DNA from 3 places in the Cupriavidus sp. 05L310 genome. Region 3 is predicted to be linked to each of the others. Evidence: predicted binding sites of a transcription regulator. Region 3 holds the regulator's gene; each other region holds the start of a gene.
What was found. The regulator FNR, encoded in region 3, switches genes on or off when oxygen is low (the NO sensors DNR and NnrR bind a similar motif). The targets are predictions, from matches to a motif close to TTGATNNNNATCAA.

Region 1 (3,274 bases), on a different contig from region 3:
TCTTCGAGCAACTGGTGAAGATCGGCCTGAAGCAGATCGAGGTGGCGTTCCCCTCGGCATCGCAGACCGATTTCGATTTCGTGCGAATGCTGATCGAGGAAGACCGCATTCCGGGTGACGTGACCATCGTGGTGCTGACGCAGGCGCGCGAGGACCTGATCCGCCGTACCATCGATTCCGTGCGCGGCGCGGCTCGCGCCGTGGTGCATCTCTACAATCCCATCGCTCCCGCGTTTCGCCGCATCGTGTTCGGTGCCAGCCGCGAGGAGGTCAAGGAGATCGCCCTGGAGGGCACGCGGCTGATCAAGGCGTTGACCGATGCCATGCCCGAGACGGCATGGAGCTACGAATACTCGCCGGAAACCTTCAGCATGACCGAACTGGATTTCTCGCTCGAGGTCTGCGATGCGGTGTCCGCGATCTGGCAACCGAGCGCTGCGCGCCCCCTGATCCTGAACCTGCCGACCACGGTGGAATGCAGCACGCCCAATATCTTCGCCGACCAGGTCGAATGGATGCACCGCCATCTCGCAAGGCGCGCTGACATCGTGCTGTCGGTCCATCCGCACAATGACCGCGGTACCGCCGTGGCTGCCGCCGAGCTGGCCGTGATGGCCGGCGCGGATCGCGTGGAAGGTTGCCTGTTTGGCAACGGCGAGCGTACCGGCAATGTGGACCTGGTCACGCTGGCGCTGAATCTCTACACGCAGGGCGTGGACCCTGCGCTCGATTTTTCCGATATCGACGAAGTGCGCCACTGCGTGGAGCATTGCAACCAGCTCCCGGTGCATCCGCGGCACCCCTATGTGGGCGACCTCGTCTTCACCGCGTTCTCGGGCTCGCACCAGGACGCGATCCGCAAAGGCTTCGCCCAGCAAAAGCCTGACGAGATCTGGGAAGTGCCCTACCTGCCGATCGACCCGGCCGACCTTGGCCGCAGCTACGACGCGGTGATCCGCGTCAACAGCCAGTCCGGCAAGGGCGGCATGGCCTACCTGCTGGAACAGGTGCATGGCATCTATATGCCGCGGCGCCTGCAGATCGAGTTCAGCCGCGCGGTGCAGGCAATGACCGACGAAAGCGGGCTCGAAGCCAGCGCCGACGACCTCTACGGCTTGTTCCAGCGCGAGTATCTCGAACACGCCGCGCCGTTGCGCTATGTGGGCCACCAGATGGTGTCCGATAGCGAAGGCCAGGTGGAGATCGAAGTGGCATTGCTGCGCGACGGCGAGTCCGTCAGCGTGCGCGGCCGGGGTAACGGCCCGATCGATGCGTTCGTCGGCGCCTTCGCCGGCGCGCTCGATGCGCCGGTACGTGTGATGGATTACCACGAGCACGCGCTGTCGTCCGGCGCCAATGCCGCCGCGGCTTGCTATGTGGAAGTGCGTGTTGGCGATTCCGCCACCGGCTTCGGCGCCGGCATCGATGCCAATATTGTCACGGCGTCGCTCAAGGCTGTGGTGTCCGGCGTGAACCGCCACCTGCGCGCCACCAGCCAGTCGCAACGCGAGGAAGCCCTGGCCGGCTGAGGTCCACCGAGGAAAAACCGGTGTGCCCCGCCCCCACGGGGCACACCCGGAAAGACGCCCTTGGCGGGACGCCCACGACATGCTCGTTGCTTGACTGTGTGCACAGCGTAAGGGGCGCCGGTGCCGGTTGCCACGAATATTTGCGCATGTCCTTAGAACCCCGGAGCGCGATTGGAAATGCGAAAGTCCGGCGGCTTGCCCACGATCCCGCCTGACAACCAGACAGCGGCTGTGGCGACGCTGCGACGCACATGCACACGCGCGCCGCCGATGCAGTGCTTCTTGCTTTCGGTCAAGGCTTGGCTGGGAACCCTACGCCACACTGAGCGTGAAGTTTCCCTACTACACGAGCCAACCATCATGAAGAAGCGTCTGTCCACCCGCCTTTCCACAACCGTTGTTGCTGCCATCGCCCTGCTCGGCAGCGTTGCCGCGGCGCCCGCCATGGCAGCGTCCGACGAAACCCAGGGCAACTGGATGGTGCGCCTGCGCGCCACCTATCTGGACATGGCCGACAAGTCGGACCCGATCGGCGGCGTTGGCGCATCGGACCGCATCACCGTCAACAACAAGTGGATCCCGGAACTCGACGTCACCTACTTCTTCACACCACACATCGCCGCGGAACTGGTGCTGACCGTGCCGCAGAAGCAGAACGTCTACCTCGATGGCAACAAGATCGGTTCCTTCACCCACCTGCCGCCGACGCTGCTGGTGCAATATCACTTCATCCCCAACGGTACCTTCCGCCCCTATGTGGGCGCGGGCCTGAACTTCACGCGGATCTGGGGCGCCGACATTGCCAACAACTCGCTATCGCTCGACAGCTGGAGCGTGGCGCCTGCCTTGCAGATCGGCATGGACTACAAGCTCACCAAGAACTGGTTCCTCAATGCCGACATCAAGAAGGTGTGGCTGTCGAGCGACGTCAAGGCGGCCGGCGTCAAGGTCTCGAACGTGAGCCTGGATCCGTGGCTGTTCAGCATGGGTGTGGGCTACCGCTTCTAAACACCTCGAACACATCGAACACATCGAGCCCTTCGAACGCCTCGGACGCCTCGGACGCCTCGGACGCTTTAACCGGGCTTCCAGGCGCGCGCGGCAGATCCCCCGTCAGGCCCTCGCCTGACGGGGGATCTGCCGCAATGCATCGCGATTCAAGCCGTAGAAGCGCGCGACCACGGCCATCTCGGAGCCGGCGCTGAGCAGCGCTTGCGCCGACCGCCGGCGGTGCAAGACCTGCGGGATGTTGGCGAGGAAGACGCTCGTCACCTCCGGGTCGAATTGCGTGCCTGACCCAGCCGAGACGATGGATAGCGCATCGTCGTCCGTCATGCAGGGGCGATAGCAACGCGCCTCGGTCATCGCGTCAAAGGCATCGGCAACCGCCACGATGCGAGCTGCCAGCGGGATCTCCTGGCCGGCCAGCCCACACGGATAGCCCGTGCCGTCAAAGCGCTCATGGTGGTGATGCGCGACCTGCGATGCGAGCCGCATCAGGGCATTCGAACTACCCGCAAGTAGGTTCGCGCCGATCTCGGCGTGGCGCTCGATCACCTGTCTCTCTTCGGGAAGCAACTTGCCGGGCTTGAGCAGCACGGCGTCCGGGATGGCGAGCTTGCCGACGTCGTGCGCCGGCGTGGCGAGCCGAATGCGCTCGCACTCCTCGGCACGCAGTCCGACCATTTCCGCAAGGCCGGCCGCAATCGTCGCGGTGCGAACCAGATGGCCAGAGGCATGCGGAT
Region 2 (3,274 bases), on a different contig from region 3:
CACCCAGCAGGGCGTGCTCAACCTGGTATTCCGCATCGCCGACGCCAACGGGCTGTTGCTGCTCGACGCCAAGGACCTGCGCGCCATGCTGCAGTACGTGGGCGACAACGCCGGGCAGTTCACCACCGAATACGGCAATATCTCGGCAGCCTCGATCGGCGCCATCCAGCGCGGCCTGATGGCGCTGGAATCGCAAGGCGCCGATGCGTTCTTCGGCGAGCCCATGCTCAACCTGGATGATTTCATCCAGACCGAGAACGGGCAGGGCGTGGTGAATATCCTGGCCGCCGACAAGCTGCTGAATTCGCCCAAGCTCTACGCCACCTTCCTGTTGTGGCTGCTGTCGGAACTGTTCGAGAAGCTGCCCGAGGCCGGCGATCTCGACAAGCCCAAGCTGGTGTTCTTCTTCGACGAGGCGCACCTGCTGTTCAACGACGCGCCCAAGGGCCTGCTCGACAAGATCGAGCAGGTGGTGCGCCTGATCCGCTCCAAGGGCGTTGGCGTGTATTTCGTCACGCAGAATCCCGTCGATATTCCCGACACGGTGCTGGGGCAGCTCGGCAACCGCGTGCAGCATGCGCTGCGCGCCTTCACGCCGCGCGACCAGAAGGCTGTCAAGGTGGCGGCGACCACCATGCGCGCCAAGCCAGGCCTGGACCTGGAGAAGGCGATCGGGGAACTCGGCGTGGGCGAGGCGCTGGTGTCGCTGCTCGACGCCAAGGGCATTCCCGGCATGACGGAACGTGCCTGGATAATGGCGCCCGGCAGCCGGATCGGCCCCATCACCGATGACGAGCGCAAGCAGTTGCTGGCTGCGTCGCTGGTAGCCGGCACCTACGAGCAGGCGATCGATCGCGAGTCGGCCTACGAGAAACTCAAGGGCCGGGCGGTCGCGCCGGCGTCATCCCCGTCCACCGCCGGCAACGGCGCGCCAGCGCCCACGGCAGGCCAGCCGGAGCAGGCACCCGCACAGGGTGGCGGCTGGCTCGACCAGGCGGGCGAAATCTTTGGCGGGCTGACCAAGGGCACCGGCAAGACCGGGCGCGGCGATTCCATCCTGGAGTCGATGGCCAAGTCGGCGGCGCGCACGGTCGGCTCGCAAGTCGGGCGCGAGCTGATCCGCGGCGTGCTGGGCAGCCTGCTGGGTTCCGGCAAGAAGAAATAGGCGAAAGCCGGACGGCGCCGGCGGCCGGTTCAGCGGCGTTGCGCCGCCGCCTCGTCTTCCCGCATCTTGCGCAGGAACAGCCGGGTGAAGAACCACCCCATGCCGATGATGAAGCCAATGACGCCGAGGCTCATCAGCCCGGTGCCGGTGGTAAACAGGATCTTCAAGGCTGCCATCTGGGTCTCCCTGGTCAGGCACGGCACACCGGATCATGTGCCGTTGCCGCCAGTCTAGGCAGACCCCTCGCCGCGCGGGTTGAGGCGGATCAAGCCGGGCGCAGAGAGCGCGCGGCCTGATCCGTTTTCAAGGGAACGCTCAGTTCTTGGTCCCGAACAGCCGGTCGCCGGCGTCGCCCAGGCCCGGAATGATGTAGGCGTGCTCGTCCAGATGGCTGTCCAGCGAGGCCACGAACAGCTTCACGCCTGGGTGTGCCTTCTGGAAGACTTCCACGCCTTCCGGCGCAGCCACCAGCGCGACGAAGGTGATCGCCTCGTCCGCGACGCCGCGGCGCTTCAGCACGTCGACCGCGTGCGCGGCGGAGTAGCCGGTGGCGACCATCGGATCGCACAGGATAAAGCTGCGGTCTTCCACATCGGGCAGGCGAACCAGGTATTCCACGGGGCGATGCTGGTCATCTCGGTAGACACCGATATGACCGATGCGCGCCGAAGGAATCAGCTCGACCAGGCCGTCGCTCATGCCCACGCCGGCGCGCAGCACCGGCACGATGGTGAGCTTCTTGCCGGCAATCACGGGTGCATCCAGTTCGACCAGCGGCGTCTCGATGTGACGCGTGGTGAGCGGCAGGTTGCGCGTGATTTCATAGCCCATCAGCAGCGTGATCTCCCGCAGCAGTTCGCGGAATGTGCGCGTGGACGTGTCCTTGTCGCGCATATGGGAGAGCTTGTGCTGGATCAGCGGGTGATCGAGGATGTACAGCTTGGGGAAACGCGGATCTTGCTTCATGGCGGGTAGGCGGCTGGAGTGGGCGCGAAGGCCCGGTGCAGCCGGATTGTAATGGATGCGCAGCCGCGCGCCCCCGGCAGTGTCCCGGCCGGCAGCGCGCGGGGCCCGCCGCTCAATCCACCGAGATGCTGGCGCTCTTGGCGACCTTGCCGAATTTCTCGTACTCGGACAGCGTCAGCGACTGCAGTTCCGCCGCGCTCGAGCCCTTCGGGTTGAAGCCCGCCTGGACCAGCTTGTCCTTGACGTCCGCATTGCCCAGCGCCTCGACGAAGGCGGCATTGAGCGCCTGCACCACCGGCGCGGGCATGCCGGCGGGCCCGTACACGCCGAACCACGGCTCGACAGCGTAGCCAGCCAGGCCGGCCTCGGCCAGCGTCGGCACATTCGGCAGGGCGGGCGAGCGGCTCTTGCCGGCCACGGCCAGCGCGCGCAGCTTGCCGCCCTGGATGTGCGGCAGCGAGGCGGGCAGGTTGTCGAACATTACCTGCACATGGCCGCCCAGCATATCGTTGATGGCCGGGCTGCTGCCTTTGTATGGCACATGGGTAAGGCCCGCCTGCGTCATCTGCGAGAACATCGCGCCGGCCAGGTGCATCGACGTGCCGGTTCCCGCGGTCGCGTAGGTCAGGCCGGGGTGCGCCTTGGCATAGCTGACCAGTTCCGACACGGTTTTCACCGGCAGGCTGTTGCTGACTTCCAGCACGATGGTCGAGGTGCCGAGCAGGCTCACCGCGGTGAAGTCCTTGCGCGGATCGAATGGCACGTGCTTGTAGATATGCGGGTTGAGCGCATTGGTCGAGATCGCGCCGAAGCCGATGGTGTAGCCGTCCGGCGCGGCCTTGGCGACCGCCTCCATGCCGATATTGCCGCCCGCTCCGGGGCGGTTTTCCACCACCACCGGCTGGCCGAGCTTCTCGGCTACTTTCTGGCCGACGGTGCGCGCGACCAGGTCGGTGGTGCCGCCTGCGGCATAGGGCACGATAAAGCGGATCGGCTTGGCGGGGAAATCCGCGGCGCTGGCGGCGCCGGGCAACCAGCCGGCCGCGAGCGCGGCCGCCGCGGCCACGGCGGCCATCAGCGGGCGGGCGCCATGCTGGCCGGTCCGCGGCGCGCGACGATTGCCGCGGAAGGCGAAGCGAGGGG
Region 3 (3,274 bases):
GGATCGAGCGGCATGTGGAAGGCGATCGCTTTGCCCGCATCCGCCTGGATGGCGATCCGTGGAGCGCGCGCAAGCTGCGGCTCAAGGCCACCAAGCACACGCTCTGGATCGTGATCGCGCTATGGACCGGCTTTACCTTCGTCGGGTACTTTTCGCCCATTCGCGAGTTGGGCGGCCACGTGCTCAGCCTGTCGCTGGGGCCGTGGCAAACGTTCTGGATGCTGTTCTACGCCTTCGCCACCTGGGGCAACGCCGGCTTCATGCGCGAGCAGGTGTGCAAGTACATGTGTCCTTATGCACGCTTCCAGAGCGTGATGGTCGATCGCGACACGTATGTGGTGACGTATGACGTGGGCCGCGGCGAGCCGCGCGGCAGCCGCTCGCGCAAGGTGGACCACCAGGCCGCCGGCATGGGCGATTGCGTGAACTGCAGCATCTGCGTGCAGGTCTGCCCCACCGGCATCGATATTCGCGACGGCCTGCAGTACGACTGCATCGGTTGCGGCGCCTGCATCGACGCCTGCAACCAAGTCATGGACAAGATGGCGTATCCGCGCGGGCTGATCCGCTACACCTCGGAGAACGCCATGCGCAGCGTGCTGCCCGAGGCGGAGGCGCGCAAGCGTCTGTTCCGGCCGCGCACGGTGGTGTACTCCGTGATCTGGCTGGCCCTGGTTGCCGGCTTCACGGTGTCGCTGGCCATGCGCACACCGATCAAGGTCGATATCATCCGCGACCGCGGCGCGCTGGGCAGGGAAGTGGAGGGACGCTGGATCGAGAACGTGTATCGCCTGCAACTGATCAACACGACCGAGGCGCCGATGCATGTGGCCATTCGCGCGGACAGTGATGACCTGAAGGGCCTGGCCGTGGAATACGATCACGCTGCCGGCAATCTCGAGCCCACCTCAAACCGCCTGATTCCGATTCGCGTGCGCGTGCCGATCGAAGCCGCTGGCCAGGGCACCCACAAGATCCAGGTGACGGTCACTGCGACAGGAGATGACAGTGGGGGCGGTGCGGAAATCAGCCAGGGCACCAGCTTCATCGTACCGCGCAATCTTTGAACCGAGAAATCTAGAGGAGGCCTGATGATGCAGCAAAGCAATCCCTGGTGGAAGGAACCCTGGCCATGGCTGCTGATGAGCGGGCCCTTGCTGGCGATGGTGGCCTGCGGGGTCACGATCTGGCTGGCCATGACGCACCCGGACCCGCCCGTTGTCGATGGCGTATCGCGGCACGGGTTGGTGGTCGAGAAGACGGGTATCGGGCGGCAGGCTGAGCCGGCCACGGCGCAGGCGAGGTGACCATGAGACTGCGCTGGCTGATGTGGGTGCTATGGCCCGGCTTCCTGGTAGCCGGGCTGACGACCGCCCTGGTGTTTTCGATGGTCGATCCCGGCGATCTGCGCTTCTTCGGACAGCCGGTCGAGGCGTCGCGGGAGGCGGTTTACACCGTGGGCTTCCTGGTCGCGTGGGTGCTTTGTTCGTTGTCGAGCGGCCTGACGCTTTACACCATGCCCACGCGGCTGGCGGAGACAGACGAACTGGAGTGAGCGCGATGCGCGTCTTCGCGCCGCGGGGCAGGGGGCGGCGGAGCAGGAGTGTCGTGACCAGGCCGGCGCGACGTGGTATTGGCACCACGCAAGGAAGGCAAGGCGGCTGCCAATGCCGCGGGAGCCGGGAAACTCCGCGCGGCCGGTCGATGCCTGCCGGACTAGCAGGACTTGTTGATGATCTGCTTGATGCCTGTCATGTCGACCAGCTTGACGTGCCGCTGGCGGATCTGGATCAGCCCGGCTTCCGCAAAACGGGAGAACAGGCGGCTGACGGTTTCGAGCTTGAGCCCGAGGTAGCTGCCGATCTCCTCGCGGCTCATGCGCAGCACGAACTCGGAGGCCGAATAGCCGCGCGCGGAAAGGCGCTCCGAAAGGTTGATCAGGAAGGCGGCAAGCCGCTCTTCGGCGCGCATCGAGCCCAGCGTGATCAGCATCACCTGGTCCTGCGAGATTTCCTTGCTCATCAGCCGCATGAACTGATGTTGCAACGACGGGAGCGCACCGGACAGCGACTGGAGGTCGCCGAAGCGCACCACGCAAACTTCGGTATCCTCAAGGGCGGTGGCGTCGGACGCGTGCTGCATTTCGCCAAGGCCGTCGAGCCCGACGACTTCGCCGGGGAGGTGGAAGCCCGTGATCTGCGAGCGGCCATCTTCCATCGTCAGGTGGGTTTTGAGCGTGCCGAAGCGGATCGCATAGACGGCGGTGAGCGGATCGCCGAGGCGGTACAGGGTCTCGCCCTTGCGTACGCGCACGCGCTCCTGCACCAGCGAATCCATTTTTTCGAGGTCCTGCTGCGACATGCCGACGGGCAGGCAGAGCTGTCCCAGCGAGCAAGTGGAGCAGCGGGGCGACATCTCGGTAATGGGAATGGATGTTAGCAATTGGGGCCTGTCGGTTTAGCGCAATCACTCAAGCGCGTGTGGCAGGCGCATTGAGTTGAAAGCTTGACGTTGAGAGCTGTCGGTTGGAAGCGCTATCCACATTAGCCTGGCGCGGGTCTGGCGGGGCCTGCCATCTGCGTGGCGCCGCCTGCCGTGCCCGTCGTCATGATTTGCGATTGCGCGGATGTGCGCGGGCGCTGGGCTTCATGTTGATAGCGCCTCTTGGAGTCGCGGGGGCGCGTAGGGCGCATTTTACCGCGCCAGGCGATGTGATTGGGAGGAGAAGTTGACCGTAGGCGTGCTCTTCAGCGTTTTTACCCTGGCTTTGCTAGGTGGTGTGCATTGCGCGGCCATGTGTGGCGGCATTGCGCTTGCGGCCGAGCAAGGCGGCACGGCCCGTGTGCCGGCCACCATCCTGCGCCGGCCAGGCCACTGGCTGCTCGAACTCCTGGTGATGCATGCCGGGCGGCTGAGCATGTATGCGCTGTTGGGCGCCTTGCTGGGTACCCTGGGCGCCGGTGTGTGGAAGGCCCAGTACTTGCCGCTGCAGCGCTGGCTGTTCGGAATCGGCAGCATGATGCTGGTGATGTCGGGATTATGGATGTTGCGTGGGCGCGCCGTGGGGGCTGGCTGGCTGGAGCGGTTTGCCGCGCGCGGCGCTGGCGGTTTGCTCCGTTTTCTTGCCGCCGTGGGCGTGCGCCTGGCGCCCTTGGGCCTGCCACAGGGGCGGCTGCTGCGCCGCTACGGCATGGGGCTGGCCTGGGGGCTGGTACCATGCGGCATGGTCTATGGCGCCCTGGCGATGGCGCTGCTGGCCGGGAACGCCCCTTCG

Region 1: the regulator FNR is predicted to act here: its motif matches at 1,812-1,825, upstream of AC1DS6_RS28060 (OmpW/AlkL family protein).
Region 2: the regulator FNR is predicted to act here: its motif matches at 1,421-1,434, upstream of AC1DS6_RS08875 (DUF3149 domain-containing protein).

What each region holds. Positions count from the first base shown of each region.
Region 1 is NZ_JBFTOX010000043.1:70,741-74,014, forward strand. Features, by position in the region: gene leuA (2-isopropylmalate synthase) at 1-1,529, shown strand, start outside; gene AC1DS6_RS28060 (OmpW/AlkL family protein) at 1,890-2,537, shown strand; gene AC1DS6_RS28065 (HD-GYP domain-containing protein) at 2,643-3,274, opposite strand, start outside.
Region 2 is NZ_JBFTOX010000009.1:145,476-148,749, reverse strand. Features, by position in the region: gene AC1DS6_RS08880 (helicase HerA-like C-terminal domain-containing protein) at 1-1,165, shown strand, start outside; gene AC1DS6_RS08875 (DUF3149 domain-containing protein) at 1,195-1,341, opposite strand; gene upp (uracil phosphoribosyltransferase) at 1,481-2,131, opposite strand; gene AC1DS6_RS08865 (Bug family tripartite tricarboxylate transporter substrate binding protein) at 2,244-3,206, opposite strand.
Region 3 is NZ_JBFTOX010000025.1:23,923-27,196, reverse strand. Features, by position in the region: gene ccoG (cytochrome c oxidase accessory protein CcoG) at 1-1,067, shown strand, start outside; gene AC1DS6_RS18940 (FixH family protein) at 1,092-1,307, shown strand; gene AC1DS6_RS18935 (hypothetical protein) at 1,310-1,555, shown strand; gene fnr (fumarate/nitrate reduction transcriptional regulator Fnr) at 1,717-2,442, opposite strand; gene AC1DS6_RS18925 (sulfite exporter TauE/SafE family protein) at 2,729-3,274, shown strand, end outside.